4 regions of the Oceanobacillus sp. MO10714A genome follow, and region 1 is predicted to be linked to each of the others. Evidence: riboswitches for the same ligand, from Rfam matches in the RefSeq annotation. Region 1 holds a riboswitch; each other region holds the start of a gene.
What was found. Region 1 has a riboswitch for S-adenosylmethionine ahead of SPD53_RS16545 (methionine ABC transporter ATP-binding protein). Riboswitches for the same ligand answer to the same signal wherever they lie in the genome.

Region 1 (8,257 bases):
TTGTCTTACTATCGTTTTCGCATGAAAAGTCTTCACGCGTTCCAAGCCTTGTTCAATGACAGTATTTCTTTCTGCATCTGTCCATGCTAATGCTTGTATTATTTTGTCTGCTACATCCTGTTCATTACCGATCTCACACAACAGGCCAAATTTACCTTTATCTAAAACCTCAACGGCACCTGGTTCTGCTTTTGTTGAAACGACCGGTACTCCTGCTGCCAGTGCTTCTGCAAGTACATGGCCAAATCCTTCTCGCTTTGAAGTTAGGCAAAATACATCCGCCTGTGAAAAATAAATATAAGGGTTTTCCTGAAATCCTAGGAAATGGATGACATCCTGTAAATTAAGCCTGCTTGCAAGTTCTTTTAATTCGGTTTCCCGTTCCCCTTCACCCAAGATAATCAGCCTTACGTTCATTTTATCACGTATCTTAGCAAAGGCTTTGATTAGTGTCTGCTGATCCTTGTCATCAACAAGTCTTCCAGCTGTAATGATTATCTTTTCGCTTCCATTAAATAGGGCTTTATGTTCTTCTTTTAATTTTCCCTTTTCGATACCTGTTTTGATTTTTTGTACATCAACTGGATTATAAATTACTTCAATTTTATTTTTATCTACCTTGTATCGGGAAATAATATTATTTCTCACACCTTGTGATAACGCAATTACACGGCTGGAAAATGTGTATAATAGACCATATAATCTTAATTTTAGATCCGCTTTGCGCGAGCCACCCAAGTAGGCAGCTTCTCTTACTATATTTTTTGCCCGTGTAAAAGAAAAAAGCCTGCCAAGAATCGCGACTGTATTATAATTCGGAATCGTGCTAAATACAATATCTGCTTTTTCCCGTCTGATTACTTTTGCTAACGGGAATATCGCTGAACGTAACTGTTTCGTATCTAACTTAATAAATTTAATATCTGAGTTTAAATACTTCTCATAATTCCCATTATAGTTTAATGTTACAAGTATTGGGGTAAACTTCGACTGATCGATGTTATTCAATATATTTAATAATGTACGTGCAGCCCCTCCTGCACCCATTTGATAGATAAAAAATATAATTCTTTTCTTCTCCACTAAAGCTTCATCCTTATCTTTAGTATCTCATTGTAAAGCGAATTTACACTCTGGTAATTATACCATAGCAACACCAATTAATAAATTATCCCCGGTGGTTCGCTCGCTATAAAAATAGCTGATCGATACAGCAAGCCCACTCTATAGTTTAACATATTGTATATACCTATCAAATTTTTCAAGTTGTCCTGTTGCTTTTCTCTAATGTAAACTATCAAATTAACTAGATGTCTGCAGCTACTATATAATAACTTGAATAATCAATCCCATTGTGAAGTTTTGAACATTTTGTTAAAAAAGTTCGGGACAGCAGAATGTAACTTGCTGTCCCATTCGTCAAATATTTTTACCATCCTACAACAATCGATCCTCCATACGTTTCTTCAACAAATTGCTCCACTTCATCCGATTGATAAATATCGATGAACTGTTGAACGGCTGGATCGTCTTCGTTTTCTTTGCGTACCGCAATCAAGTTAACAAAAGTGGAATCTTGTTCAATGAAAATCGAGTCTTCTCCAGGTACAAGTCCTGCTTCCATTGCAAAGTTCGAGTTGATTGCTGCGATATCCACTTCACCAAGCTGACGCGGAATTTGTGCAGAATCGAGCTCAATAAATTCATAGTTATGTTCATTTTCTGCGATATCATTGACAGTAGCGTTTACGCCAAGTCCTTCTTCTAGCGTGATTAAGCCAGCTTGTTCAAATAATAATAATGCACGTCCACTATTTGTCGGGTCACTTGGAAGACCAATACTTGCACCGTCTTCTAAATCAGCTATATCTGTAACTTTCTCAGAATAAATTCCCATTGGGAAAGTAATCGTATCGGCAACTTTTACTAAATCCAGGCCACGTTCTTCATTCATATGATCAAAAAATGGCTCCGTTTGGAAACTGTTGATATCGAGTTCCCCTTCCGATAGACTCACGTTCGGCATTACATAATCACTGAATGACACAATTTCAATCGTCAAGTCTTCCTCTTCCGCAAGCTCTTTCACTTTTTCTAAAACTTCTTCATGCGGTCCTGCTGTTACTCCAACAACGAGTTTTCCATCTTCGAGCAGTCCTTCCCCTTCATCCGAGCCGCCGCCACAAGCAGCGAATAGAATTAATACACTTGCAAGTATTGCTGTTAATAATGTCTTTTTCATTTATTTCCCCTCATTCTTTCATATTTTATTTTCGACATAGAAGATTGCTTTTTCTAACATGTCTTCTGTCACTTTTTCTTCCATTAAATGGATTGATTCTTGTGGAAGTAAAATCTTTTTAATGATCCTTCCTAGTAATTCCGTGTCCTTTACATCTACGGATAAATCTTTTAATGATGTTGGAAGTTCCCATTCTTTATAAAACTGCAGCAGTTTGTCGAGTTCTTCCTCTTTTCCTTCTATCGCAAGTTGGACTAACGTACCGTAAGCAACAATCGATCCGTGCAAGAAATCTTTGACACTAGGCGCATCCGTTAAACCGTTATGAACCGAGTGGGCCCCGGCAATCCTGCCCGCTTTTTCACCGAAGCCACCGACCATGCCGCCTGTCATAATAATCGTTTCGATGATGCGGACAAGTGCGTCGGTAACTTCTTGCTTCGAAACCGATTCAAGTGCAGCTTTTCCGTCTTTTAATAAAATATCGCGGCATGCTCTTGCAGCGAACTGGGAAACTTGCAACCAAACTGGGAATTCTTGATTCTTGTAAAAACTGCGAACTAACGCGTCTGCTTCATAGTATTTTGCCAAAGTGTCACCGATCCCAGCCTTCAAAAATCGAATCGGTGAAGCTGCAATGATTGCTGGTTCAATCAGGACGAGCGTGTTCGCTACCGGGAACTCGGTATAGTGGGAATGAGTTCCGTCCGCTTCATAGAATACGCTAAGCGGTGTCCAGGCGGCACAGGTCGCTGCGATTGTCGGTATTAGAACCGACTTGATTCCAGATTGGACGGCTGCTGCTTTTGCAATATCGAGTGCAGTCCCTCCGCCGATACCGATGACAGCATCCGCTTTTTCTTTTTCGCACATTGCTGCTAATTGTTCGCTCGTTTCTAATGTGCAAGGACCATCGACGAATGTTAATGCTTGGTGATCCAATTCTTCCGGAAGATAGGGTGATGTCGCTTGCCATGCCTTTCTGCCACTTACAATATGAATATTTTTTACACCTAAATCTGCCAGATGCGTCGGTAATTCTTTTAAAACACCGGAACCGGTCCGGTAATGGCCTGGTGCTCCTTTTACAATTGCTGTTGCCATCTAACGTGCTCCTTTTTTCGCCTACTTCGCTTAATCTTTCAAAATATGAATATTTCGCGCTACCTTGACACTCGACGCTCCGGCAAGCGCAAGGGAGGATCTTGTCTGCTGCATAAAGTTTGTGAGTACTTTTTCAACACCGGCTTGTCCAGCGAGGGCTAGCCCATATGCGTAAGGTCTGCCGAGTAAAACCGCGTCGGCACCTAGCGCAAGTGCTTTAACGACATCTGCTCCGCGGCGAATGCCACTATCGATTAAAATCGGGACTTCCCCTCCAACCTCTTCTACAACTGCTGGGAGCGCGTCAATGCTAGAGATGACACCATCTAACTGCCGACCGCCATGGTTGGAAACGATAATGCCATCGACCCCGTTTTCAATCGCGAGTCTTGCATCTGTCGGATGTAGGATTCCTTTTAATAAAACCGGGAGAGATGTGCGTTTCTTCAGTTCAGCAACATGCTTCCAGCTTAACTTCGGATGGTAAATGTTTTGCAAAATTTCTTCTACGACAGATGCCTCGTCGTCCTGCTTTAATGTGGATAGAAAGGCACTATCTGTAATATAATTCGCTTTTCCGTAGCCTGCTTTCAGCGGTGAGAATCGGTTCGTCATGTCCTCCTCGCGCCAGCCGAACATTGTTGTATCGATAGTAAGGACGATTGCTTGATAGCCTGCTTCTTCTGCACGCTTTACCATATTAAAGGAAATATTTTCGTTATTGGACCAGTACAACTGGAACCATTTTGGACTACCTTCTGAAACCTCTGCCACTTCCTCGATTGCGTAACTGGAAACCGTGCTTTGTATATAAGGTACATCCAATTTCGCAGCTGCTTTTGCAACCGCAAGTTCCGCTTCTTCATGCGTAGTTTTCAGCATTCCGATCGGAGCGAGCAAAAATGGGTGGCGGTACGTATGACCAAATAGCTCAATACTTGTATCCACGTTGGAGACATCATTTAAATATTGGGGCAGAATAGAATATTTCTCGAATGAAGCGGTGTTTTTCCGCAACGTCTCCTCCCCTCCGCCTCCTGAGCGGGTGTATCCAAATGCATTTTTCGACATTTTTTCTTTCGCTTTTGCCTCTAATTCTTCTACACGAAAAGGAAAAGTCTCCGTTGTTTCTAGGTTCGTAATGAATGCATCTTTCGGCTTTGTAGTCGTCAAGACTTCTACCTCCTAAAGTTGGCTTTCTTCCGTTTAATCCTTTTTCAAACGTGCAGCGATCCGGTTACCAAGGGACTGGATTCCTTGGACGAGGATGATTAAGATAAAGACCGTTGCATACATGACATCTACTTCATAACGTAAGTGTCCGAAACGATACGCAAGATCTCCGAGTCCCCCTGCACCGACTAGACCGGCCATTGCGGTCGCACCGATCAAGCTGATTGTAACAATTGTTAAGCCTAAAACGATGGATGGACGTGCTTCCCGAAGCATGACACTCCAGATGATTTTATGTGTTTTAATCCCCATTGCTTTATATGCTTCAATAATTCCGCTATCCACTTCGAGTAGAGAACTTTCCAGTAAGCGTGCAAGATATGGTGCGGTGTAAATAACGAGTGGAACGATAACACCTTGCACGCCAATCGTTGTGCCGACCAAGAATTTCGTAAATGGCAGAATAAAGAATAATAGAATAATAAACGGAATCGAGCGGACTATGTTTATAACGAGATTCAATAATTGATAGACGAATTTATTTTCCAATGATTGTCCCGGGCGTGTCAGTACAACAAGTATGCCTAAAGGCACCCCAATCAAAATCGCAAAAAATAAGGAAATGATGACCATTTGAAACGTTTCAATGATAGCTTGGCCAATAATAGGCAGCCATTGTTCGATAAAGTTTTCCATTTTATTTATTCACCCTCCACTTCTTCTGTTACGACCCCTTGATCGTTTAAGAACGTTAAGGAGGCATTGATTTGATCCTGTTCACCAACAAGATGAATGATCAGATTTCCGACGATTCCGTTTTTCAATTCCATAATATTCGCCGTTAAAATATTCGGCTTCACTTTAAACTTCTCAATCACTTGTGCAAGTAAAGGCTCCCCGGCACTCTCTCCAATAAAGGTAAGGCTCGTCACCGTACCATTTAGTTTCAATTGGTTGATGAGTGATGCGGATAATTTACGCTGAGAAATCGTATCTAAAAACTTCTTTGTCGTCTGATGACGGGGATCGGTGAACAATTCGATACTGGAACGCTGTTCAACGATTTCTCCATTTTCAAGAACCGACACATCGTCACAAATCTTCTGAATGACACTCATTTCGTGGGTAATGAGTAAGATGGTTATCCCCAGTTCTTCGTTAATCTTAAGGAGTAGATCAAGAATTGAATTAGTTGTTTCGGGGTCAAGGGCACTTGTCGCCTCGTCGCTCAGCAGGATTTCTGGTTCCTGTGATAATGCACGTGCAATGGCGACCCGCTGCTTCTGTCCACCAGATAATTGAGAAGGATAGCTGTCCTCTCTGTCTGCTAAATCAACAATTTTCAAATATTTTTCTACACGTTCTTTCACTTCTGTTTTGTTAAGCCCTAGAAGTCTTAGTGGTGTTGCTACGTTCTCATAAACGGTTGCAGTCTTCATGAGATTGAAATGCTGGAAAATCATTCCGATCTTCTGTCTCATTTTCCGCAAATTTTCATTTGATAGGGCTGTTAGCTCTGTGCCATTGATTGTTACCGTTCCACTGTTCGGCTTTTCCAGTAAATTGACGAGCCGGATTAAGGTACTTTTACCAGCACCACTGTAGCCAATGACACCGTGGATTTCACCTTTTTTTACATGAAGGTTAACATTGTTTACCGCTGTAACATTCCCATTTTTAGATGGGAATACCTTCGTGATGTTCTCTAATTTGATCATCTATCTACCTTTCCCTTCCAATCGTCTTTAGATTAAGAAATAGTTGGTATAAAAATAGCCTCTCTTTTCTAAAGAAAGAGAGGCTTTGTATGTATTCAGAGGTCCTCTCTTATCTTTCAAAACATCACGTTTTGCTGGAATTAGCACCTCTTTTATGGTTGACATAAAAAGGTTGCCGAGCTTCATCGGGCCAGTCCCTCAGCTACTCTTGATAAGAGATAAAACTATTTAATTATATTGATATAGACTACAGCAAAAGTTACGTGTCGTCAACTCTTATTTTAGTAATCTTTCAGACTAAGAGAAAAGTTTAAGTTTTTCAATCCGTTCGACTGCTTCTTCAAGACGGGCTTCATCAACTAGTAAACCGATCCGGATATAACCTTCCCCGTACGTCCCGAAGCCATTTCCGGCGGCGACAGCAACATCAGCCTTTTCCAGTAGCAAATCAGCAAATTGCTCACTTGTATACCCACTCGGAACCGGCAGCCATGCAAAGAACGAGCCACTAGGAGCTTCAACTTCCCAACCAATCCGTTTACATGCCGCGATTAATGCATTCCTGCGCCCTTCATACAGCTCGACTAATTCCTCCACACTTGATTGCTCTGCAGTTAAGGCAACAGCCGCCGCATGTTGGACTGCGGGGAACAGACTAACGAATAAATGATCTTGCAGGAGATTGATCGCTTCAATCATTTTCGCGTTGCCAACAGCAAAGCCTACTCGCCAACCGGCCATATTGTATGTTTTCGATAAGGTATAAAGCTCGATCCCGATATCTTTAGCGCCCTCTACCTCGAGGAAACTAACCGGTTTTTTCCCGTCAAAGCCTATTGCACCGTAAGCAATATCATGGACGATACCGATACCGTGCTCCTTGCCTAACTGTGCCGTCTCTTCGAAAAATTCTTTGGAAGCGATGGCTCCTGTAGGATTATTCGGATAATTTAAGTAAAGTAATTTCGCTTCTTCTAATTGTTTCGGCGTGAGCTTGTCATAGTCTGGTAAGAATGCATTTTCTCGAAGTAATGGCATTACTTCATGCCGAACATTCGCAAGCTTGACGCCAGATAGATAGTCCGGGTAGCCTGGATCTGGCAGTAACAGCATGTCGCCTTCGTTCATTAAGGCGAGGGGTAGTTCGACTAAGCCAATCTTCGTCCCAAATAAAACAGCTACTTCCGCTTCCGGGTCTAAATCGACATTGTATTCCCGCTTATAGAAATCGGCTGCTGCTCGTTTCAATTCCGCTGTGCCACGAAACGGCGAGTATTTATGTGAATTTGGGTCTGCGGCAGCTTCTTGCAAAGCTTGCACAATATTGGGTGGAGTTGGTTGATCCGGGTTCCCTTGCCCCAAATTAATGACATCGCGACCTTCTGCGTATGCTTTTGTCACTTTTTCTACGAGAGTTGCAAAAAATTGAACGGGCAACTCCTTTAGGCGATTCGAAAATTCCATTGACATAACCTCTTTATTTGTATATTTAATATAACTCTGGGACACGGCTTTCAAAGATTGGGACACTTTTTCTGACTTCAATTACCCTGTCCGGATTGATTGTGCCTCGTAATGTTTCTTCTTTATCTTCTGAACCTTTTACGAGAACATCTCCCCAAGGGTCTGCGATTAAAGAAGTTCCGGTGTATTTAACCTCATTCAGGGTGCCGACATTGTTTGCAGATACGACATACATTTGGTTTTCAATTGCGCGGGCTATTTGCAGGTTAACCCAATGATTGGTCCGCGGTTTCGGCCATTCGGCAGGGATAAATAATACTTGCGCCCCGTCTAACGCCAACTTGCGCGTGAGTTCTGGAAAACGCAGGTCATAGCAAATAATGACACCCATCCGAATCCCATCGAGTTCAAAAGTTTGCACTTTTTCCTTGCCACCAGTCAAGTATGCTGGTTCGTTCAACATCGGTACGAGGTGCATCTTGCTATATTCATAAACAAGGTTGCCGGCGCGGTCAAAAACAAGACTCGTATTATATAATTTGTCATCCACTTTATT
Region 2 (8,257 bases), on a different contig from region 1:
TTTCAAGGCTATTAGAAAGAAAGGATATATGATGAAAAATCTATCTTTATTATCTGTGATAAAGTCTAAGTATTTCAATGTTTCCCCCATTTATAGTTGCTTATTTAGGTCATTATTCGCTATCATATAGGAAATACCACAAGACAGAATTTTACTAGGGGGGTGCTTATGAAGATTGGATTTATTGGAGCAGGGAAAGTAGGAGTATCCCTCGGAAAGTACTTAACTGAGCACAAAGTAAAAGTGACAGGATATTACAGCAGAACCCTCAAGTCATCGATAGAAGCAGCTGAATTTACAAATACTAGAGTCTATGAAGATGTTAGATTTTTAGTCGAAGATAGTGATGCTATTTTTATAACTGTACCAGATGGCGCTATATCTAAGGTATGGGACGAATTGAAAGTGCTTCCAATAAAAGATAAGATCATTAGTCATTTTAGTGGTTCTTTAAGTTCGGAGGTTTTTTCGGATAGTAGTCGTTACAGTGCATTCGGTTATTCGATCCATCCCCTTTTTGCAATTAATGATAAGTATCATTCTTTTAAAGAGTTGTCGAAAGCAGTTTTTACCATCGAGGGGCATGAGAAGTACTTGAACGATCTGACCGGTTTAGTTGAAAGCTTCGGGAACGAGGTAAGCGTGATTCAAGCTGCGGACAAAACTCGGTACCACGCATCTGCAGCTATGGTCAGTAATCTTTATGTCGGTCTCGTAGCCTTAGGTGAGAAAATGCTTGTTGACTGTGGTTTTACACCAGACAAAGCGCACCGGGCACTCGCACCACTTATTCAAGGAAATACGGAAAATATTCTTTCCTACGGGACAACGGATGCACTGACAGGACCGATTGAGAGAAATGATCTTGGTACCATTTTAAATCATTTGCAAGTCTTACATCCACAGGAAAAGGAAGTTTATAAAGCTCTATCAGGACTGGCTCTAGAGGTAGCGGAGGAGAAACATAAAGACAGGGACTATAAAAAAATCAAAGGGGTTATCAAAGAATGAAAAATACAGTGACGTCATTCCAGCAACAAAAAAATGCAGGCGATAAAATTACGATGCTTACGTGCTACGACTATTCGATGGCAAAGTTGATGGATCAAGCTGAAATTAATATGTTATTGGTTGGGGATTCGCTTGGACAAGTTATGCTTGGATATGAAAATACACTGCCTGTTACAATAGATGATATGATTCACCATACAAGGGCTGTTGCTAGAGGAGCAAGCAAGGCTTTTGTTTTAGCAGATTTACCATTCATGTCTTATCAAATTTCCGTTCAGGATGCTGTATTAAATGCAGGCAGATTAATAAAAGAAGGCAGGGCGCATGGTGTAAAATTGGAAGGCGGTACAAAGGTTTGCCCACAGATTAAAGCCATTGTAGAAGCATCCATTCCAGTTTGCGGGCATATCGGTCTAACCCCGCAATCTGTTAATGAATTTGGCGGGTTTAAGGTGCAAGGGAAAACCGAGGCTGCTGCTAGACAGTTAATCGCGGATGCTAAAGCAGTAGAGGCGGCGGGAGCATTTATGATCGTGTTAGAAGGCGTGCCTGCAAAACTAGCAGAAATCGTCACCAAGGAAATAAATATTCCAACAATCGGAATAGGCGCGGGCCCGGGGTGCGACGGACAAGTGCTTGTATATCAAGATATGCTGGCAATCTTTTCGGATTTCACGCCAAAGTTTGTCAAACAGTTTGCACAAGTAGGGGAAATCATGCAACAAGCATTCCGGGATTATATAACCGAAGTCAAAGAAGGATCGTTTCCTGCTAAAGAGCATACCTATACTGTTTCCGATGAGGTCATTGATAAATTATATTAAGGAAGAAAATTAAAGGAGTTAAGTATAATGCAGATTGTATCAACCATTAAGGATGTTAAAGCTGTTGTGAAAAAGTGGAAAGAAGAAGGGCATACAATTGGCTTTGTACCGACGATGGGATTTTTGCACGAGGGACATGGAAGTCTTATTACTGCTGCAAGAGAAGCAAATGAAAAGGTTGTAGTTAGTATTTTCGTAAATCCAATGCAATTTGGGCCAAATGAGGATTTTGATAGTTATCCCCATGACTTGGAGAGAGATAGTAAGATTTGTGAAAATCTAGGAGTGGACCTTATTTTCCACCCAACACCAGAAGAGATGTATCCGCAAGATTTTTTTACGTATGTTGATATGTCTGTACTAACCGAAGAACTCTGTGGATTAAACCGTGAAGGTCATTTTCGCGGGGTATGTACGGTTGTCAACAAGTTATTTAATATTACACAGCCAGACCGTGCTTATTTCGGAGAGAAGGATGCACAACAATTGGCCATCATCAAACAAATGGTAAAGGATTTATGTATGAATGTTGAGGTCATTGATTGTCCGACTGTTCGTGAAGAAGATGGTTTGGCGAAGAGTTCTCGTAATACATATCTTTCTCCTGAAGATAGAGGGGCAGCATTGATTGTAAGTGATACTATTTCCCTTGGCGAAAGCTTGGTAAAAGAAGGGGAAACAAATGCAGAGAAATTGATTGCTGCAATGGAAACGCATCTCAAAACAGAACCAAAGGCTAAAATTGAATATGTGAAGGTAGTTGATGGGGAGACGCTGCAGCCAATTTCAACTATTAGACCGGGAGTTTTAGTTGCTATAGCGGTGCATATTGGAAAAACAAGACTGATTGATAATTTTAGTGTTCGTAAGTTATAGACTTAAATTGAAAATGTACAATAAAAGAAAGGACATAACGTATAGATGATTAATCGTTATGCCCTTTTTTAACCAGCTCAACAGTTAATTAATACGTAAATCGAGAGTAACGGGACTGCGAACCCCAAGGAGAAAGCTGCACGTACGCTGAATAAAAGTAATTACGAATTTACTTTTTTATTTCCAGGTGTGTTGAGTTAATAACAATCAAATCCTTTGGTTAAGCTAGTATTAATAATAGCTTAACTAAAGGACTCTGAGGTGATGATATGTTACTGTCAGGAGAGATTATATCTGGAGAATTTGACGGCAATGCGAATGAGTTTTCTATACAAAAAGTAAAACACTTCACGACACAAACAACGATAAATGAAAAACAGTTAAAAAGTCTTTATCATTATCTGAAAAAACATCAAGATGATGCAGAAGGCCATGTCATTACGCTATATGACCAATTGCCTATCCGATTGAATCGGGAAGAAATAAGCCTACTTGCGGGTGACCTTGAAAAAGTGCAGGAAATGTATCTTGACACATTCTGAATGACCGCTTATAATGAAGAAGATTTTTAATAAGAGGGAGTATTATTGAGAAAATGAGACAACATCCTAACTTTGAACCGATAATTGAATATGGTCAAAGCCTCTGATTTGCGTTGCAGAGTGATTGGGATACGTCTGTCCTTTATCATAATCATAATGTCAAATTATGAAAAAAGTTATATACCATACAATGAACTCTACGGATAATTCAATTCAGGTGGTGGAAAGGCGGCTCTGTTCTGTCTTTCCTTTTTAGTTTTAGTGAATGAGACCCCCCAATGTTTTTAAGGAGTACCCCTACTTTTGACCACAGGCAGCTGCTTGTGATTTTTTATTTTGAACAAACAATTGAAGGAGGAAGTTTTTTGCAAACTTTATTATTTTTTTGATGGTAAAAAGTGAGTGAAATGCATAGATATACTATATTTTAAAATAAAATTAGAGGTAAAAATAATGAGCAAATCAAAAGAAAAAAATTATGAATTTCTATCAGAAGATCCGAATGTCAAAACATTGCCGCTTATGGCAGCGTTGATCATCGGAGCGTTTTTCGCGATATTGAATGAGACACTGTTGAATATTGCGCTCACGACATTAATGGCAGAGTTCGATATTACGCTACCAACTGTCCAGTGGGTTGCAACAGGATTTATGTTAATGATGGGGATTGTTATACCAGTATCTCCATTATTTATGCAATGGTTTACGACAAGGCAGCTTTTCATTGGGACGATGACGGTCTTTACAATTGGTACAACGATAGCGGCAATCGCGCCGACATTTTCCGTATTGCTTACTGGCCGGTTGATTCAGGCAGTCGGTACTGGAATGTTGATGCCGATTATATTCAACGTCTTTTTACTTGTGTATCCTCCACATAAAAGAGGGAAAATCATGGGAATTGTTGGGTTAGTTATTATGTTTGCACCTGCAATCGGACCAACACTTTCAGGAGTTATCGTTGATTACTTGGGTTGGAGATTTTTATTTATCTCTGTCCTCCCATTTGCTGTATTTTCGATTCTTTTTGCCTTGAAATATTTGGTGAATGTATCGGAAGTGACGAAACCGAAGATCGATTGGCTCTCCATTGTCTTTTCAACGGTAGGTTTTGGTGCAACAATATACGGATTCAGCTCGGTTGGAGAGAGTGAGGCAGGGTTTTTAACACGTGATGTTTTAACTGCAATTATCATTGGGGTGATTGGAATCATTCTCTTTGCCATCAGACAATTTAAGCTGGAAGAACCGTTGATGGACTTGCGCGTGTTCAAATTGCCGATGTTCACGCATGCAGTAATCATGTTCATTATTATTGTGATGACGATGTTTGCCTCAGAACTTATCTTACCGGTGTTCATGCAGGGACCAATGGCTCTTGCACCAGCAATGGCTGGAATGCTGCTGCTCCCGGGAAGTATTTTAAACGGGATTATGAGCCCATTTATGGGCGCTTTATTCGATAAAGTTGGTCCTCGGGTGATGATGATACCTGCGACAATTGTGCTTGCCGGGACGATGTTTATGTTCAGCCGAATGACAGCTGATACGCCGCCTTGGGTAATAATCGTTGGATTTATGCTCATTATGCTTAGCGTATCTGCAACGATGATGCCAGCTGAAACAAATGGGCTGAATCAGCTGCCGAAGCGATTATATCCGCACGGTACGGCTGTGATGTCCACGCTGCAGCCGTTGAGCGGGGCAATTGGAGTTTCGGTATTTATCAGTATTTTAAATTCGAAACAGGCCAGTTATCTCGCAGGTGTTGCGGATCCTGCGTCTCAACAATCAATAACGCAAGCGATGGTTGTTGCAGTGGAGCATGTCTACTTTATTATCTTTATCATTACGATCATCGCAGTAATTCTATCCTTCGTTGTCTACCGCGCTCGGCCGGTTGAAGAAAATGTTTAAAAAAGGTTGACAATTATCTAAAAGCTATGTAGAGTATAGCTAATAACTTAATAAAGCAAATTTTCTTATCAAGAGAAGTGGAGGGACTGGCCCTGTGAAGCTTCAGCAACAGACATGAATATGTATTGTGCTAATTCCAGTAGCGTCATATGCTTGAAGATAAGAAGAGTAGACACGATACTAGAATCCTCTTCTTATTTTCAAGAAGGGGATTTTCTTATTTTTGCAGATATGAAAGTAGAAATCCTTTCTTCCCGCATAAATGCAACTAGAGCATTCGCCGTAAAAGCTTGGTGAAGACAGAGTCTTCTAATCAAAATATATAATGAAAAGGGGAAATACAATGACGACACTTACGAAAGCGCCATTTCGAGCAGATCATGTTGGAAGTTTATTAAGACCCGAAAGCATTAAGCAAGCAAGAGCAGATTTTCAGGCCGAAAAGAAGTCAGCGGATGAATTATATGCGATTGAAACAGAAGAGATTACCCGAATTGTTGATAAGCAGATTGAAGTTGGCTTAGAGGTTGTAACGGATGGAGAATTCCGCCGTAGATTCTGGCACACTGATTTCCTTGAGCATTTAAATGGCATAGAGGGCTATGTTCCAGAGCATGGTTATCGATTTAAAGGGATAGAAACAGAAAAGTACACAATTCGCAACAACGGAAAAGTGTCATTCAATCCGAACCATCCATTTATTGAGGACTTTAAGGTCTTTAATAAAATTGTTGATGGTCGTGCAGTCGCAAAACAAACGATTCCAAGTCCGAATCAGCTATTCCACCCTGGCATGATGGACGAGACAGTTTACTCCGATATTGAAATTTATGCGAAAGATGTTATTCAAGCATATCGTGATGCGATTCAAGCGTTTTACGATGCAGGTGTCCGTTACTTGCAATTGGATGACGTATACATTGCAGGACTCTCTTCTCCTGAGAAGGAATTCCCTGAAGATGGCTACTCGAGAGAGCAATACATCGACTTGGCCCTCCGCGTAATCAATGGAGTGTTGGATGGTAAACCAGCGGATTTAACTGTCACAACGCACTTATGCCGTGGAAATTACCAGTCTGCATACATGTTCAGTGGTAGTTATGATTTGATTGCACCAACCTTACTCGCGAAGGAAAAAGTGGATGGATTTTTCCTGGAATATGATGACGAACGTTCTGGGGATTTCAAAGCTTTAGCCCATATTCCTAAGGGTGGGCCACAAGTGGTCCTTGGATTAGTTACTTCGAAGTCAGGTGAACTGGAAGATAAGGAAAAGCTTAAAGATCGAATAAAAGAAGCGACACAATACATTCCCAAGGAGCAAATTTGCTTAAGCCCACAATGCGGATTTTCATCAACCCATCACGGAAATAAGTTAACGGAAGAACAGCAATGGGAGAAATTACGCTTTATCGTTGAGTTATCAAAAGAAATTTGGTGATACCAAAATGAGATAATCTTAAGCATTTGGACGGTACACCTGTTATTTAACAAGCAGAAGACTCTCGTGTTTTATACACATTAACGGTCTGTAATACCCCCCACTCTAAACAAGAGGGAAAACTAAAATGTGAAGGTGGGGGATATACAGTCCGTAAATACCTGATTCTGTTCAACTAACATTCAGTGGGGAGGTAAGGAATCTCCCACTGAATGAAGTTTCACTTTAAGAATTATTTAATAGTGAATGAAAAAGGTCAAAAAAGCAAATTTCGAGCAGTATGTAGCTGCTGGAAGTTTGCTTTTTTTATTGGTGGACATTACGTTTGGATTTTAATCGTAAGAGTTGTAACAATTATTATACTTTGTTAATATCATAATACCAAGTAAATTTATATGAATGGTGTGGTTGGATTGGGAGAGCAGTTTAATCGTTTATTTGACGAGTGGGCAGCGAGTTACGATGATACGGTTCAGGGGGCTGATATGGAATATCGGGAAGTATTCAGAAATTATGAAATAATTCTTCAGAAGATTAGTGATCGTGTGCATGGTTTTGTCATTGAGTTTGGCGTAGGAACAGGTAATTTAACAAAAAAGCTTATGGAAAAAGGGTTAGAAGTGGTTGGGATTGAGCCTTCAGACAATATGCGGAAAATTGCCCAACAAAAACTTCCTAACACGAAAATTATGAAAGGCAATTTTCTATCCTTTCCCAGACAAAATAAAAAGGTAGACGCAATTGTGAGTAGCTATGCATTTCATCACTTGACGGATAAGGAAAAGGAGCAAGCGATTAAACTCTACACAAATATATTAGACACGCAAGGGAAAATTATCTTCGGTGATACGATCTTTGAGAATGATAAAAAGAAAAATGAAGCCTATCTACAGGCGAAAAAGAAGGGTTATCATCGATTAGCAGAGGATTTGAATACGGAATATTACACGACCATCCCTAAGATGGAACAGATACTTCATCAGTATGGGTTTACAACAAGTTTTGAACAAATCAATGATTATGTATGGATTATGGAAGCGCAATTGAATAGAGAAGCAAAGCTCGCATAAGAAAAATGTCCATATGAGGCAGGTGGTGGAAAGAATGAATATCATACAAAACCTCAGCCAGTTGGTTGGGAACACGCCAATGTTTGAAATCACTGCATATGATTTACCAAAAGATGTAAGGCTGTTTGCGAAATTGGAGTTCCAGAATATTGGTGGGAGCATCAAGGATCGGCTCGGATTTTATCTCATTCAAAAAGCTATCGAAAAAGGGGAATTACAAAAGGGAGACACCGTGATTGAGCCGACCGCGGGTAATACGGGGATTGGCTTGGCACTTGCTGCAATCCATTATCAATTACATGCTATTTTCGTTACTCCTGAAAAATTTAGTCAGGAGAAACAGGCCCTTATGCGGGCATTAGGCGCTGAAGTAATCAATACACCGACAGAGTTTGGGATGGCCTATGCAATAGAAAAGGCGCAACAACTTGCAAGCGTTCGTCCGGGCGCCTATATTCCTAATCAATTTTATAATAAAGATAATCCAAACACCTATTATGATACACTTGGGCCGGAAATTATAGCTGACTTAGATGGAAGAGTTGATATTTTTATTGCTGGTGCCGGTTCGGGTGG
Region 3 (8,257 bases), on a different contig from region 1:
TTTATTGTAATTTTGTATCATTCATTTAGAAAAGGATTATGTATACTAAAAAATAGAGCGGTTAAAATCTTCCTTACAAAATTAATAAACATAAAAAAACAACGTGTGTCTAATAAAAGCCTCACGTTGTTTTTTGCTCTTTTGTATCTATATTCGTTACATCCAATATATCCAGCAAGAATACAAACACCGGTATTCCGATAATTAACCCCCAGACACCAAAGAAATGCTGGGAAAAGATCAAGACAATAAATGTATAAAATACAGGTAAGTCTGTTTTAGAAGACATCAATTTCGGATTAAGAATATACGCTTCAATTGCATGGATAACCATAATTGCGATGAGCAAGTAAATAACGGTTAAAAAGCCCCCGATTGTATAGGCGATGAGAGATAGCGGGATAAGTGAAATGATTACACCTGCAACAGGGATAAGCCCTAAGAAAAAGACCATAATCGCTAATCCAAAGATCTGTGGGAATCCAAGAATGATTAATACAATGACCGTAAGAAATGTATTAATCAGGGCAATCATAAATTGTGCTTCAATTACTTTGCCAAAGGTGCGTGAAAACTTACTGCCGAAGTACTCGATCTCCAGGTAAAATGGCGCAACTTTACTTTTTTTGAACTTACTCGTAAATGCAAGTAGGCGGGGTTTTTCGAGCAGGAAGAATAAGCTAAGTATTAACGAGATTAAAACCTGTACACTTACCGTGCTAATATCTGTAATCGACTTTAAGAGAAATGAAAAGCCGTTTTCTATGTAGCTTGTAATTTGAGCGCTTGAAATAATCGGTTCTATAAAACTAAAAACTGGATTATTATACGATTGGATGGAGAAATTTGAAATCTGCCCAATGACTTGACTGATTTCCATCGTTATAATTGGTAAGTATTTTACTGCTCCTACTGTTAATAAACTGACGATTACGGAGTATAGCAATAACACGAGAATCGATCGGTTAAATTTGATCCGTTTCATTGTAAATTCAACTAGCCCATTCATCAAAAATGAAAAAATAAAAGTAAGGAGGATAATATTTATTAAACTTCTTACACTGTAAAGAATTAGAATGATTAAACCAAAAATAATAATGCGTTTTACTCCGGTTTTTCGAAAAAAGTCGACGATTGATTCCATATAATATTTCCTCTCTTATGCCATGTGAAGTAAGTTAACTAGTTTTGCCTATATCCTTTAGTATCCACTTATAACAGGAAAAATACAAGATAAAAACTTAAGTAATCCTGCAATCATATTAAACCTGGGACAAATGCTCTGACCCTCTGTCCCGCTGAAACAACTTTAAAAAAAAGTTGACAATTTTATTCTTTTTGATTAGAATAGTTTCCAATCGGTTAAATTTTAAAATAATTTGTTCAATACAATTACATATGTATACTCTCTTATTAAGAGTGGTGGAGGGAATAGGCCCGACGAAACCCGGCAACCTGCAGTTGGCCAAACTGCAAAGGTGCTAAATCCTACAGTTTTTAAGAATCTGAAAGATAAGAGGAGGAATTTTAAAACCCTCTTCTTAAGGAAGGGGGTTTTTTATATGAAGCAATCTTTGAAAAGGTGGAAAGTTCACATTTAAACCCGACTATACTTATAAGGAAAATAAAGTTTGGAAAACTTAAATTGAAATTCAATATAAAAATAAGCCTAGGAGGAACTAGACATGAGAAAGTGGATTGCTTTTATCGCAGGAATGATTGGAGCTTCGCTCGTTATAACGGCTTGTGACTCTGCCCAGGGAGAAGGAAAGGACACATTAGATAAAGTGGTATTAGATTATGCATATTATTCCCCGACAAGTCTAGCATTGAAAGAATTTGGTTGGGCGGAGGAAGTGTTTGAGGAGCAGGGGATAGAAGTGGAATGGGTGCTCAGTCATGGGAGTAATAAAGCACTTGAGTTTTTAAATTCGAGTAGTGTAGATTTCGGTTCGGCTGCTGGGGCAGCTGCATTAATTGCAAAATCAAACGGATCGGCAATTGAGTCCGTTTATATTTATTCGAAGCCGGAATGGACGGCACTTGTCGCAACAGCTGATTCTGACATTAAATCGGTAGAACAACTGGAAGGTAAGAAAGTAGCTGCCACATTAGGAACAGACCCGTACATTTTCTTGCTGCGTTCGTTGCAGGAAGCGGGACTTTCCTCACAGGATTTGGAAATTGTGAACTTACAACATGCTGATGGTGCAAATGCTCTTTTAACCGATCAAGTCGATGTATGGGCAGGGTTAGATCCACATATGGCAAAAGTTGAAGTAGATTCTGGAGCAAATTTATTTTTACGGGACCATGATAAAAATACGTACGGAACATTAAATGTTCGATCCGAATTTGCAGAACAGCATCCAGAGGTTATAGAAAAAGTAATTGAAGTCTATGAAAAGGCGAGAGAATGGGTCATCGAAAATCCAGAGGAGGCAGCGGAAATATTGGCACGAGAAGCAGATATGGATTTAGAGATAGCTGAGAAGAGCTTGGAACGGAATGACTTTTCAGATCCGATTCCCGGAGAGAAGCAAATTGAAGCACTTAACGCAGCAGGTGAAGTACTGCAAGCGGAAAGTGTCATTCAAGAAAATATTGATGTTAAGGAACTTGTGGAAGAATTGATCGTTGAACAATATTCAAAAAATGTAATCGAATGAAGTAGGGGGAATAGGCATGTCCGTCAAAACAGAGGTAAATGAAATATTTGAAGTAAAAGAAAAGAAAGCAATAAAGGTCAACTCAGAATGGAAGAAAGTGAGGGGGTTCGCGCTTGGTCTCATTATCCCAGCTGTTCTGTTTATCATCTGGGAAGCGGCGGTTCGTTTCAGCTTGCTCGATGCTTATGTCTTTCCCTCTCCAACGACAATTGTACAAAAAATCATTGAACTAGCGAATGAAGGAACACTTTGGGGGCATGTTGGGATCACCTTCTATCGTGTGGCTGTTGGTTTTCTAGCTGGGACGGTTGCCGCAGTTGTCATCGGGTCTGTTGTCGGTTATTTTAAATGGTTTGAACAATTGATGGATCCATTAATCCAAGCGTTTCGTTCGATTCCGTCGCTCGCGTGGGTGCCACTATTTATCCTATGGATGGGAATTGGAGAGGCCTCTAAAGTGATGTTAATTGCAGTTGGTGTCTTTTTCCCAATTTATTTGAATATCGTTTCAGGAATTCAAGGTGTAGACCGGAAGTTAATTGAGGTTGGGAAGATTCACCATTTCACAGCATTACAAACAGTTCGTCGCATTATTTTTCCAGCATCCCTCCCATCTTTCCTCGTTGGGTTACGGAGCGGGGTTGGATTAGGCTGGATGTTCGTTGTTGCTTCCGAGTTAATGGGAGCAAGCCAAGGACTAGGATATTTGCTCGTCGTCGGTCAAAATACGTATTCACCTGAACTGATCATTGCAAGCATTATATTATTCGCACTACTAGGTAAAGCAACGGATTTCCTATTGAAGACATTAGAGGCCCGTGCATTAAAATGGCAGGATAACTTACAAAACCAGCTCTGACGGAGGGATCATCATGTTGAAAGTAGAAAACGCATCAAGAACGTTCAATAACGGACTGGCAGGATTTAAAAATCTATCATTTGCCATTCAGGAAGGCGAGACGGTTGGAATCCTGGGAACGAGTGGTTGTGGGAAAAGTACATTATTACGGGTGTTATCTGGTTTGGATGAAGGATTTAAGGGAGATATTGAGCTTGCGAGTCTAGGTGAGCAACCAATCGGAATGATTTTCCAAGAACCGAGATTAATGCCTTGGCTAACCGTGAAAGAAAATATCTTATTTGGTGTAAAAGATACGAAAAGTGTTGACGTGCAGGAATATTTGAATCTAGTCGGATTATCCGAATTTGGCAATCATTTTCCAAAAGATTTATCTGGTGGAATGGCGCAACGAACGGCGATTGCCCGCGCACTTATTGGAGAGCCTAGTGTTTTGTTATTAGACGAGCCATTTAGCGCACTTGATGCTTTCACCAAAATGCAATTGCAGGATTTATTGTTAGAAATTCAAGAGATTCGCTCGACAACGATGATTATCGTTACACATGATATTGATGAAGCATTGTACTTATGTGACCGGATATTGATTCTTGGTGGTCAGCCAGGGACATTGGAAAGAGAGCTGTCCGTTGTGGGAGCGAAGCCTCGTGACCGGGGTAATTCAAACTTAGCAGCAAAAAAAGCTGAAATTTTAGATGTATTACATATTGAATAAGGGGGCTAACGAACGATGGGGAAAGAAGAAGTCATTGATTCATATGAAGGGAATTATAATATAGCAGCTGATCTGCCTGTCAGGGAGGATTTCACTTGGAAGGCAATCGAGTCTCATTTTAGTTGGTCGGATACTGGAAATGTAAATATGGCATATGAGAGTGTGGATCGCCATGTGGCTGATGGTTATGGAGAAAAAATCGCACTTCATTATTTCGGAGAAGCTGAAGAAAATACATTGACTTACCGTGAATTAAAAGAGCAATCGGATCTCTGGGCGACGGTTCTAAAAAATAAAGGGGTAAAAAAAGGCGATTTCGTCTTCGTCTTTTTAGAAAAGCATCCTGATTGTCATATCGCCATGCTTGCCGTAATCAAGCTTGGTGCGATTGTCGGACCACTGTTTGAAGCGTTTATGGAAGATGCTGTGAAAGAGCGTATTGCGGACTGTGAAGGTACTTACTTAATTGCTTCGCCGGAATTGATCAAGCGTGTTCCACGGAAAGAGTTGCCTTCCCTTCAGACGGTCTGGATTACTGGAGAGCCCGAGCAATGTGAAGGTGATGAAATCTCTCTCTATGCTGAAGCACGAGCGACACAAGCAGAAGAAGGCATTATCGAGTGGGTGGATTTAAACCACGGACTTAATATTCACTATACGAGTGGCTCGACTGGTCGCCCGAAAGGTATTATCCATGCACACCGGGCAATGATCCAGCAATACATCACGGGTAGATGGGTTTTGGATTTAAAAGATGATGATGTTTACTGGTGTACGGCTCATCCTGGTTGGGTGACTGGAACGGTATACGGGGTATTTGCACCGCTCTTAAACCGGGCAACGATTGTCATTCATGGTGGCAGATTTGAAGCGGATGAATGGTATTCTGTCTTAGAGAAAGCAGGTGTAACGGTTTGGTATAGTGCCCCGACAGCTTTTAGAATGTTGATGGCAAAAGGGAATGAGAAGTTAACAAACTATGATTTATCTAAGATTCGTCATATTTTAAGTGTCGGTGAACCATTAAACCCAGAAGTCATTCGTTGGGGGATCAAAACATTATCTAGACGTATCCATGATACATGGTGGATGACAGAGACGGGAGCACAGCTTATTGTCAATTTACCGACAGAAAGAATCGTTCCAGGATCAATGGGCAAGCCTTTTCCAGGGATTGAAGCAGCGATCTTAGATGAGGATGGAAAAGAACTTTTACCTGGAGAAGTAGGGCATTTAGCGCTGAAAGCAAATTGGCCTGCTATTATGCGCGAAGTTTGGAAAGACCCGGCGAAATATGAGACGTACTTCCCGTTTGAAAACTGGTATGTGTCAGGTGACTTGGCGACGATGGATGATAATGGTTATATCTTTTTCCAAGGGAGAAGTGACGATATGATTAATTCTTCCGGTGAACGAATCGGTCCATTTGAAGTGGAAAGTAAGCTGATGGAACATCCTGCAGTCGCAGAAGTTGGTGTTATCGGGAAGCCAGATGCGGTCAGAGGAGAAATTGTGAAGGCGTTTATTGTGTTGAAGAGTGGCTATGAGACGAGTGAAGCGTTACTACAAGAATTGCGCCAATTCGTCCGTAAAGGTCTTGCAGCACATGCTGCACCAAAAGAAATTGAATTTATGGAGGAGCTTCCGAAAACACCGATCAGCGGAAAAATTTTACGCCGGGAGTTAAAAGCGAAAGAGCTGGGAAAAGTAGGAGTTTAATTCATTTGAGAAGTAATTTTATTTAAATAGATGAAAATAACAAGGAGGAACTTATCATGAGTCAAGAAACAGTAGCTACAAATCAGGAAGCATTGTACCAAAAATCATATTTCAACCGTCTTGGTGAATTAGGTGATCTGGCGCCAGATACGTTTAAAGCGTTTGCGCAGTTTGATAAGGCAGCATTGGCTGAAGGAAAGTTATCTAGAAAGTTGAAAGAACTCATTGCGATTGCTGTTGCACATACGACAGGTTGTCCGTATTGCATCGAGGTCCATGTAAAAGCAGGTAAAACTGAAGGTGTAACGAAAGAAGAATTGTCTGAAGCAGTTCTCGTTGCAACAGCGTTAAAAGCAGGATCCGCAATTGCTCATGGTGTAAATGCACTGAATGCTTACGATGAAACCCAGGATGAAGAATTATATAAACAATCTTATTTTAACCGGTTAAAAGAGTTTTCTGCACTAAATGACGATATATTCAAAGCGTTTGTAGATTTTGATACGTTGTCACTCAAGGATAATATATTAAGTGTGAAAGAAAAGGAACTCATCGCAGTAGCTGTTGCACATACGACAGGTTGCCCGTATTGCATTGCTATCCATACAAAGGGAGCCAAGAAAGCGGGTGTGACGAAAGAAGAGCTAGCAGAGTCGATTTTTGTTGCAACGGCATTAAAGGCGGGCTCGGCGATCGCGCATAGTGTGAAAGCGTTAAATGCATATGATAGCTAAGATTAAAAGTCTATAGAAAAAACAATAGAAAAGCCGCATGGAATCAAGTGAAAAAATCTAATATACTCCCCCTATTCCATGTGGTTTTGATTTTATCATGTTATCGTCCGAACGAACTTAAATGTATCTCGCTCGGTTGATCAGAACCCCTTTAATTGTCTGAACGAACTTAAATCTAAGCCCGTTCGAGTGATAATAGCGCTCCTAATCACCCGAACGAATTCAAAACTTGTTCAAATGGACAATGAAAAATGAAAATGGCTCTTCCCTCTTGATTAAGGTATTGGAAGTGCATCCGATGCAATAATGGAATTACTTGTTGCATCCATTAATTATACCAGGGAAGAGCCTACAATTTCAGACTGCAAAAGTTAAATGAACAACTATTAAATATCTTAATACATGAAGATAGATTTATAGCTGCGTTCCTAAGATACTTTAATTTAAACTGTTGCTTTCGGTGGAGATGTTTTTAAGATTTTCTCACCTAATAAAGAACCTATAAGATCAACTGCAACTTCAGCTGTTTTATTCCTTTCATCTAGAATAGGATTTACCTCAACAAATTCAGCGGAAGTAATTAAATTTGTATCCGCTAACATTTCCATTGCAAGATGACTTTCACGATAACTGATTCCACCGTTTACTGGAGTGCCTACACCGGGACAATCAAGCGGATCTAAACCGTCTAAATCTAAAGATAAATGGATTCCATCTGTATTTTTAAGATAGTCCATTGTTTCGAGTATCACTTGATTCATTCCAAGTTTATCAACTTCATGCATCGTGTATACCTTCAGGCCAATTTGATTAATCAACTCTTTTTCTCCCTCATCTAAATCGCGTATTCCAATCATCACTACATTCTCAGGTTTTACCTTTGGAGCCTTACTCCCGATATTAACAATGGAAGGGTGACCATATCCTAAGCTAACTGCAAGTGGCATCCCATGAATATTGCCAGAGGGAGATGTTTCTGGAAGATTCAAATCTCCATGGGCATCGAACCAAATAACACCCAAATTAGAATAATTCTGTGCTAATCCCGCTAATGTTCCGATCGCTATACTATGATCCCCTCCTAAAATTAAAGGAAATGCTTCGTTTTTTATTATATTATCTACTTCCTCCTGTAAATCTGTATTTGTTTTAAGAACTGCATCCAAGTTTTTTAAGTTTGTTGAGGCTGAATTGTCCATATCGTTGTTGCAAACCGTAATATTTCTATTGTCGACCACTATATGACCGATATTCTCCAGTCGTTCCACAATACCGGCATAACGAATTGCATCAGGTCCCATGTTGACCCCTCTTCTTGATTGTCCCAAATCCATGGGAACTCCTAAAATTGATATATTTTTACCCATAAAAATACCTCCCATAATAAAGCTTAAGAATATCTTAGTTGTTTAAGCGATATGAATCAATCTAACAATGAAAGTTAATAAATATGCACTATTTTACTCTATGATTATCTCATAGATATTTAGGATTATTACGATAATAGCGTTTAGATAATGGGTAAGATTGCTTTTTAAACTATCTTTTTGCATTTTTATAA
Region 4 (8,257 bases), on a different contig from region 1:
CCAAGTGGCTAAATGCTCCCGAACGTAACGTACAATGTCAATCTCTTTTCGCTTGATTTGGTACTTACTCGCCGTAAGCAGGGTGTACGACATCAGATTCTCAATTAACCGGTCCATATCTTTAATCGAGACTTCTAATTGTTGAATAGCCTTATTCCACTCCGCACCTTGATCCATTTTCGAGATGGAATAGGATTGTGCCCGTAACTTAGTCAGTGGTGTTCTTAAGTCATGAGAAAGATTCGCAATTAATTCTTTTCGCAGTCGCTCTTCTTCCTGCTCCCGCTGTTTGCTTTTTCTTAGTTCGTCAACCATTTGATTAAACGTTTGTTCTAATTGGCCAATTTCATCTTTTTTCTTAACTGGAATGGCTAGTGGCAAACCGTCGACATCCCTTATTTCCATTGCTTCTTGAAGGTGTAAAAGCCGTTTTCTAATCCGGTGGAAAAATAGAAAGGATACGATAATGAACAATAAAACAATCGACAATAGTCCGATTATCAAAATATCCCCATAATGATCGTAAACAGACTGCATTGGGAGTTGCAGGGCCTCGCGAGGTATTTCAAAAACAATAAAACCATCCGATTCTTCCATTAATGTAATGACAGTAAAAGGATCACCATCATACCGGCTTTTAATAAAGGATGCAGTTTCTCTTGCACTCCACTCCGTTGGAATATCATGATTGCTACCAATTTTTTCTCGTAATATCCCGGACCCATCTACCCAAAACATTGTAGCCTCAGGAAAGTCTTCTTTCCATTTAGCAAAGTGTTGCTGGATAACCTCTTCTGAAATCTGTTCTAGATGGCTCGCATCTTCATGCCATCTTTCTTCAATCGTTTCCGTGTCTATTCCCTCTTTAAGATAACGGTTTTCAACATTTTCGGCGAATCCGTATACAAATAGTCCAATCGTTATGGAAGCAATTTGTACTAAAGAAATTGCGATCACGATTAGGAGCATGTATTTTGCCAACAGAGACCTGAAGAAATTCCTCATTGTTTCACCCGATATCCAATACCGCGAATCGTTTCAATGACTGTTGGTACAGATGGATTTTCTTCAATTTTTTCTCGTAAATATCGGATATGCACCATTAATGTTTTATCACCTTCGATATAGCTCTCTCCCCAGATACCTTCATATAATTGCTCTTTTGTTAATATTTGATTTAAGTGTCGGATAAAGTACTGGAATAAATGATATTGTTTACCTGTTAATAATATTTCCTCCTCATTATTTTTGTTGATAATCCGCATGCCTTTCGGGTAAATCTGCAAATGCTTAATTTCTAATACTTCGTCATGTCGCTGGAACCTTCGCAGCAATACTTCAATCCGGGCAGCGAGTTCATCGGGATGAAAGGGTTTTGTCACATAATCGTCTGCAAAACGGAGACCTTCCAGTCTATCCTCCACGGCAGTTCGAGCCGAAAGCATAATAATTGGTATATCTGGTGCACTTTTTTTCAGACGCTTGCCAAGAGAAAATCCATCTAATCCAGGCAGCATTACATCTAAAATCGCTAAATCTATCGAAGTCAAATAGCTCTCCATATTTTCCCCAGACTGCAGCCATGTTATTTTATAACCTCTTTCCGTTAAATCTGTTGAGACCCAATGACCTATTTCTTTATCATCTTCAATATATAATATATGAACCATATGCCCCTCCATTTATTATTCATGTTTTTTTATTATCATTTACTCTATTCTTTTATCTTAGCATAGTTAAAACCTATCATTACGATAGAAAATTTCTAATTGTTATAGCTACCTACTTGTTCTAAGCTAAATATAAGAGAAAAAGGAGGTATTCACATGCAGAAAGCAATATTTTATCATGCGGGTTGTCCAGTATGCGTCAATGCGGAAAAAATGGTATTAGATTATCTAGATGATTCGAAAGTAGATTTAGAAATTGTCCATTTCGAGGAAAATCCTTCTAGAATCAATGAAGCAGAAGAGGCTGGAGTAAAATCTGTTCCAGCATTAGTGCTGAACGGACAGACCTATCATATTAATTACGGCGCAAGTATGGAAGATGTTAAAAAAGACTAAAAACCAAAACAACACCCGAACCAATCTCCCTAGGGCGACGGTTCGGGCGTTCTTGTCAGTGGGACAGGGGGTTGGGACAGGGGGTCAGAGCACTTGTCCCACTGTATTTTCATAATTTATAGAAATATAATTGATAAAACAATTCAGACAACTTAGTACCTGAACTGCTTTTTTCATGGATTGATGTTAATAGCCTGCTCCTCTACCCCACCTGCTACTGCTTTCGTCACTTCTCCGATAAAGGCTCTGGTTGCTGTACACATGAATTTATCTTTTCGATAGATAATACCAATTTCCCTTTGTGGGGTTGGATTTAGTATTTTCACAACTTTTATATCTTGATTATTTAAATGTTCCAAGTACGGCAGTGGTAAAATGGGGGCTCCCATACCTTTTTCCGTCAGTTGGATAATTGATTCCAATGTTGTCAGCTCAAGTGCCGGATTAATCGTGATCCCGACAGTTCGAGCGTAGCCCTTAATTAACTGCCGAAGTTGATAATTTTCCGGCATAAGTATTAATGGGATATTGGTAATTTGATCAAAGTTTACTGCCGACTTTATCGCAAGTGGATGACCTTTGGGAACAGCAAGTGCCAGTTCCTCTGTATATAATGAAATTTCCTCCAACTCATCATTTCCATTCGGCAGGAACGTAAGACCAAGATCCAGTTTATTTTCCAGTATGCTTCTTTCAATCTCTTCTGTCCGCAATCCATGGACAGACAGTTTGATATTCGGATAAAGAGCTTTGAAGCGAACTAGTGCAGGAGGAAGTAGGTAATTCATACAAGTAAGCAAGGATCCGATTGTAAGCCTTCCTCTTTCCAACCCATTCAGTTCTCCAATTGCCGCTTGTGCTTGTTCCAATTCATAGAAAATCTGCTTACAATGCTTATATAAAATCTCTCCGGCCTCCGTTAATGCAGTCTTTTTCCCTATCCGGTCAAAGAGCGGAATTCCTACCTCGCCTTCTAAAACTTTGATTTGCTGGCTTAATGTCGGCTGGGCAATGTTCAATTTCTCAGCAGCCCTCGTAAAATGCAGTTCTTCACATACAGTCATGAAATATTCCAGCTGTCTTAATTCCATTAAATCCCTCCTCCATCTTTATTATGGTCTAAACATCCATATACCGAACAACCTCAATAACTTTTCCATTATTTCCATTAAATCATAACCAACACACCCTGTATAGAAATCGGGACAAGTGCTCTGACCCCCGTGTCCCACTGGGACAATGGGGTCAGAGCACTTGTCCCACTCCAGCACTTTTAACCTAAGTTCTCATAAACTATTGTGGGCTAATTTTATAAAAAGGAGTGGTTCCAGTGAGTAGAATCAATTTCAAATCCTTTACCGGCCGCGTCACAAGTGTAGATGACTTTCCGATGTATCCGCCTAATGATAATTTCGGTTGTTACAAGTTTATATCTGTTCAGAATGATGCCGGTACTGTCGTTAACTTCGTTGCAGGACCAGATACGTTCTTTCTATATCAGGAAAAAATCAAAGTCGGGGATCAGATCACCGGTTATTATGATGGGGATGCAGCCACAATTTTAATTTATCCACCGCAATACCGGGCATTAGTTATCGTGAAGGAAAATCCATATAGCCAAGTAAAGGTAAGTTATTTTAATGAGCAATTAATCAGCAGTGACGGCTCTTTGCAGCTAAATATCGGTCCTGATACACAGATGCAATTAACAAACGGGCAAGACTTCAAACAAAACCCTGCAAGGAGAAATTTAATTGTTGTTTATGGTGCAGCAACAAAGAGTATTCCAGCCCAAACAACCCCTTATGAAATAATTATTTTTTGCCGGTAAACTGGGACAGGGGGTCAGAGCATTTGTCCCAGTTGGGACAGATGCTCTGACCCCCTGTCCCCGAATTAAGTGTTGACTTTTTTCTTGTTTCGGTATATTCTATTATTTAACTAATTTCTTAATATTTTTTTCTTATCAAGAGAGGTGGAGGGACTGGCCCTTTGAGACCTCGGCAACAGGCTTTTGTAGTACTGTGCCAATTCCAGGAGCATGCATTTGCTCGAAGATAAGAAGAGCCAGCAGATATGCTACCTAACCCTCTTCTTATTTCAAGAAGAGGGTTTTTATAATTTTAGGGGGGATGAAATTGACGACAATACAAGCAGCAATAGAATTACAAAAAGCAATCTCACTACTGAAAGAAAAAGAATGGGTTGATTTGACTCACACTTTCGGCCCTGATTCACCGCATTTTGCAGCATTTGATGATGCCGCATTCAAGACACTTTACAACCATGACGATGGGTTCTTTGCCCAACAGTTCTCTTTTGCCGGACAATACGGTACTCATATCGATGCTCCAATTCATTTCGTAAGACATCAGCGCTACCTCGATGAACTTAAATTAAAAGAACTTGTCTTACCGCTCATAGTCATTGATAAATCAAGGGAAGCAGCACATAACCATGACTTCACCTTGACGAAAGAAGATATCCTCAAATTCGAAGCAGTCCACGGTGAAATTGAAGCAGGCACATTTGTCGCCTTACGTACCGATTGGAGCAAGCGGTGGCCAGATAAAGAGCGTTTTGAGAATAAGGATGAAGACGGTAATCCACATCTTCCCGGCTGGGGAATAGACGCTCTCGAATTCCTATTTGAAGAAAGAAAAATCAAAGCAGTCGGCCACGAAACCTTTGACACCGACTCCGCTATCGACGCTGCAAAAAACGGCAGACTCATCGGAGAATATTACGTACTAGAGCAAGACACCTATCAGATCGAACTGCTAACCAATCTGGATAAAGTTCCAACAAAAGGTGCCATCATTTTCAATATCGTTCCAAAGCCTGAAAAAGCAAGTGGATTTCCTGTACGATCGTTCGCAATACTACCCTAAATTAAATCTCTCACAACTGAAGTCACGAGTATTCTTGGTTTATTCATAAAGTGAAACTTCATTCAGTGAGGGTAGCACAGAAGCAAAAAAAGTATGGGGTAATATAAAAGCATAGCTCCCCTTAAATCAAAGGTGGAAGTGCCCTTACAGTAAAAGATGATCGGCTAGAAAAACATTTCTGCCGATCATCTTTTTGAATATATTATTACCAAAATCAGTAAAAATGAAACTTTCCCACCCCTTTTTCCGTACCACCTAGAGAACACGATAGAGGAGGGAATAAAATGACCGAAATTGCAATGCAATTGACGAATGTCCGAAAACGTATCGGCAATAAGGAAATCATAAAAGGCCTTTCCTTTACCATTAATAGAGGGGAAGTATTCGGCTTCATTGGACCAAATGGTGCCGGGAAAACGACGACAATCCGTATGATGGTAGGGTTAATGAAACTCACAGAAGGCGACGTACATATTCTCGGCAAAAGTATTAAAACAGAATTTAAAGAAGCAATCCGTGAAGTTGGCGGAATCGTTGAAAATCCAGAGCTCTACCCCTTTTTAACAGGCGCACAAAACTTAAAACAATATGCAAGGATGATTCCAGGGATTACGCAGGAAAGAATTGATGAGACGGTTAAACTTGTCGGTCTGGAAAAAGTAATGAATGAAAAAGTTGGCCGATACTCACTTGGGATGCGACAACGAATAGGAATCGCCCAAGCTTTATTGCATAAGCCATCCGTTCTCATACTCGACGAACCGACGAATGGACTAGACCCTGCCGGCATTCGAGAAATCAGACAATATATCCGGAAACTTGCAACCGAACATAATGTTGCAGTTATCATTTCCAGCCACCTATTGTCCGAAATCGAGTTAATGTGCGACCGGATCGGCATTATTAAAAATGGCGAACTTGTGGCGATTCAAGCTGTGAAAGAAAATACACCAGCAGGCGAACAACAACTGCTGCAAGTGGAAATGGAAGCAACACCACTTGAAAAAGCCCTAGAAGTCGTCAATCGTAAAACACCTGCCGCCCAAACAAACGGTAAAATCACGTTCCAAACCGAGAAGGAGAATATCCCGCTACTCATTTCCGATTTGGTGAAAGAAAATATTCTCATTTATGAAGTGCAAGTCACCAAATCAACTCTCGAAGATAAATTCTTTGATCTGATTGGAGAGAATATCATTGACTAATTTTCTAAATCTCATACAAAATGAAGTGATTAAAATCTACCGTTTGAAATCGACTTGGGCAATGTATATCATACTGGCATTAATCATTATTGGGGTCGGCCTGTTGGCAAAAACTTATGGGGACTTTATGACATATGAAGAAGATACGTGGAGAGAGACGCTGGAAACAGAGAATGCCGAATACATGAAAGATACGGAAGAATTTCCCGATATGGAGTCCTTTAATTCAACGTTCATCGAAATCAATAATTATTATTTAGAACATGATATTATGCCTGAAAGTTACGGTGCGTGGCAATTTGTAATGGAAAATGAGATGCTGCTTTCCCTTGTCAGTCTCTTTACCATCATCGTTGCTGCCGGTATTCTTGCTAACGAATTCCGCTGGGGAACGATTAAGCTGCTGCTCATCCGACCAATTTCACGGACGAAAATCTTAATATCAAAATATAGCGCCGTACTAATATTTTCATTTATAACGTTTTTATTCGTGCTCCTCTTCTCATGGATTATCGGAGGAATTTTCATCGGCTTTGACGGGATGAATCCTCATATCGTTCTTGAAAAAGGCGATGGAGTGGAATATGTTCCAGTTATTGGGGAGATTATAACCGATTACGGCTTCAGTCTCGTGAACTTGCTTATGATGGCGACATTCGCCTTTATGATCTCTTCCATTTTCAGAAACAGCGCGTTAGCAATTGGACTCGCAATTTTTCTTATGCTAGCTGGAAACCAGATTGTGTTCTTCTTCATAGAACGGGACTGGGCGAAATACATTCTATTTGCAAATACAGACCTATCCCAGTACTTTAACGGGAACACACCAGTGATAGAAGAAATGACACTCGGTTTTTCCGTTACCGTACTAGTTGTCTATTATATTATTTTTGCAGTGATCTCCTGGTTCTTCTTTGCGAAGCGGGATGTTGCAGGACACTAACGAATTAAAAGGTTCCGCCAATGAGCGGAACCTTTTATTGTATATCCCAGTTTCATTTAAAATGCTGTACAATCTTTCCTTTTCCATCAGCTACTTCAACTTCCGCATACGCTCCATTTATAAATGTGATCTGGGGTGGAACATGCCCACAGTCCACATCATAGATAATTGGAACTTGAAGTTCTTCATATAAATCATTATAAACATCTTCAACTGTATAGTTATCTACTGGATCGTTCGCTGGACTTCTGCCAAACATAATTCCTGCACATTCTTTAAACCAACCTGCAAGCTTCATCTGCACAAGCGTTCTCCGTAAGTCCGTAGTTGCTAATTCACAGTTTTCCATAACCCAAATGATCGGCTCTCCCTTTGTAAACTGTTTACGAAAACGAGCAATATCCCCATATTCTGTCCCAATCAGATGTCTGATTACATCAATACAACCACCTAGAAGACGCCCTTCCATTTTTACGCTTTCCTCTGTAACACTCTTCCACCTTGTTGGTTCTGTTAAATTAAAGATATGGGGCGTCGGATTATCAAATTGCCATTCTTTTTGATATTTCCGAGAAGAATATTGAACAACAGAGTTCCCCTGCTTCGTTGATAATACCTGCTCCCACATAGCCGTAGTCGGATCAGAGGATTCTCCTCTTACATCTATAAGATTCGTGCCATGTGCAGTTGCAATTCCGGTTTTCAACGTAATGGCGAGTAATAACAAGCTCGTGTCCGAATAACCTAGTATCCACTTTGATTGGATTTTTTCAAAATTCACGTGTTCGAGCATTTCAATCAGAAGTTCCCCGCCCCAAGGAGGGAATATCAATTGAACAGCTTCATCATCCATTAATCTATTAAATTCAGCCGCTCTCTCCAATGCTGGTGCCGCCTTCGCTTTATCTTGATTCCAAACCGTCTTTCCAATTTGCATGCGATACCCTTTTCCTTCTAACCGCTTCCTAGCTTTGTGGATTAATTCATGTAATTCCAGTGACACACCTGACGACGGAGCTGTAACGCCGATTGTCGCTTCTTTTTCAAGTATTGGAAACTGAATCGCTTGCATTCCATACGCCCCTTTTTCAAATAAATATTTAGGATAGAATAGCACTTTTAATTCATAATTACAATACTTCTAAAAATAAC

Region 2: another riboswitch for S-adenosylmethionine. It lies ahead of SPD53_RS08360 (5-methyltetrahydropteroyltriglutamate--homocysteine S-methyltransferase); the one in region 1 lies ahead of SPD53_RS16545 (methionine ABC transporter ATP-binding protein).
Region 3: another riboswitch for S-adenosylmethionine. It lies ahead of SPD53_RS12725 (aliphatic sulfonate ABC transporter substrate-binding protein); the one in region 1 lies ahead of SPD53_RS16545 (methionine ABC transporter ATP-binding protein).
Region 4: another riboswitch for S-adenosylmethionine. It lies ahead of SPD53_RS15070 (cyclase family protein); the one in region 1 lies ahead of SPD53_RS16545 (methionine ABC transporter ATP-binding protein).

What each region holds. Positions count from the first base shown of each region.
Region 1 is NZ_JAXHDC010000047.1:497-8,753, reverse strand. It holds gene SPD53_RS16570 (glycosyltransferase) at 1-1,083, opposite strand, end outside; gene SPD53_RS16565 (MetQ/NlpA family ABC transporter substrate-binding protein) at 1,430-2,242, opposite strand; gene SPD53_RS16560 (iron-containing alcohol dehydrogenase family protein) at 2,261-3,346, opposite strand; gene SPD53_RS16555 (alpha-hydroxy-acid oxidizing protein) at 3,377-4,519, opposite strand; gene SPD53_RS16550 (methionine ABC transporter permease) at 4,553-5,215, opposite strand; gene SPD53_RS16545 (methionine ABC transporter ATP-binding protein) at 5,221-6,237, opposite strand; SAM riboswitch class I at 6,344-6,455, opposite strand; gene SPD53_RS16540 (pyridoxal phosphate-dependent aminotransferase) at 6,535-7,701, opposite strand; gene SPD53_RS16535 (carbon-nitrogen family hydrolase) at 7,727-8,257, opposite strand, start outside.
Region 2 is NZ_JAXHDC010000010.1:36,491-44,747, forward strand. It holds gene SPD53_RS08335 (Rossmann-like and DUF2520 domain-containing protein) at 169-1,011, shown strand; gene panB (3-methyl-2-oxobutanoate hydroxymethyltransferase) at 1,008-1,835, shown strand; gene panC (pantoate--beta-alanine ligase) at 1,863-2,711, shown strand; gene SPD53_RS08350 (hypothetical protein) at 2,981-3,253, shown strand; gene SPD53_RS08355 (MDR family MFS transporter) at 3,707-5,170, shown strand; SAM riboswitch class I at 5,233-5,336, shown strand; gene SPD53_RS08360 (5-methyltetrahydropteroyltriglutamate--homocysteine S-methyltransferase) at 5,514-6,611, shown strand; gene SPD53_RS08365 (class I SAM-dependent DNA methyltransferase) at 7,025-7,681, shown strand; gene SPD53_RS08370 (PLP-dependent cysteine synthase family protein) at 7,716-8,257, shown strand, end outside.
Region 3 is NZ_JAXHDC010000025.1:32,999-41,255, reverse strand. It holds gene SPD53_RS12730 (AI-2E family transporter) at 122-1,144, opposite strand; SAM riboswitch class I at 1,408-1,519, shown strand; gene SPD53_RS12725 (aliphatic sulfonate ABC transporter substrate-binding protein) at 1,686-2,669, shown strand; gene SPD53_RS12720 (ABC transporter permease) at 2,686-3,528, shown strand; gene SPD53_RS12715 (ABC transporter ATP-binding protein) at 3,542-4,243, shown strand; gene acsA (acetate--CoA ligase) at 4,259-5,962, shown strand; gene SPD53_RS12705 (carboxymuconolactone decarboxylase family protein) at 6,019-6,696, shown strand; gene rocF (arginase) at 7,140-8,063, opposite strand.
Region 4 is NZ_JAXHDC010000037.1:4,846-13,102, forward strand. It holds gene SPD53_RS15045 (sensor histidine kinase) at 1-981, opposite strand, end outside; gene SPD53_RS15050 (response regulator transcription factor) at 1,002-1,670, opposite strand; gene SPD53_RS15055 (thioredoxin family protein) at 1,827-2,066, shown strand; gene SPD53_RS15060 (LysR family transcriptional regulator) at 2,240-3,157, opposite strand; gene SPD53_RS15065 (hypothetical protein) at 3,457-3,897, shown strand; SAM riboswitch class I at 4,027-4,130, shown strand; gene SPD53_RS15070 (cyclase family protein) at 4,205-4,957, shown strand; gene SPD53_RS15075 (ABC transporter ATP-binding protein) at 5,242-6,162, shown strand; gene SPD53_RS15080 (ABC transporter permease) at 6,155-7,105, shown strand; gene SPD53_RS15085 (S66 family peptidase) at 7,158-8,177, opposite strand; gene crcB (fluoride efflux transporter CrcB) at 8,225-8,257, opposite strand, start outside.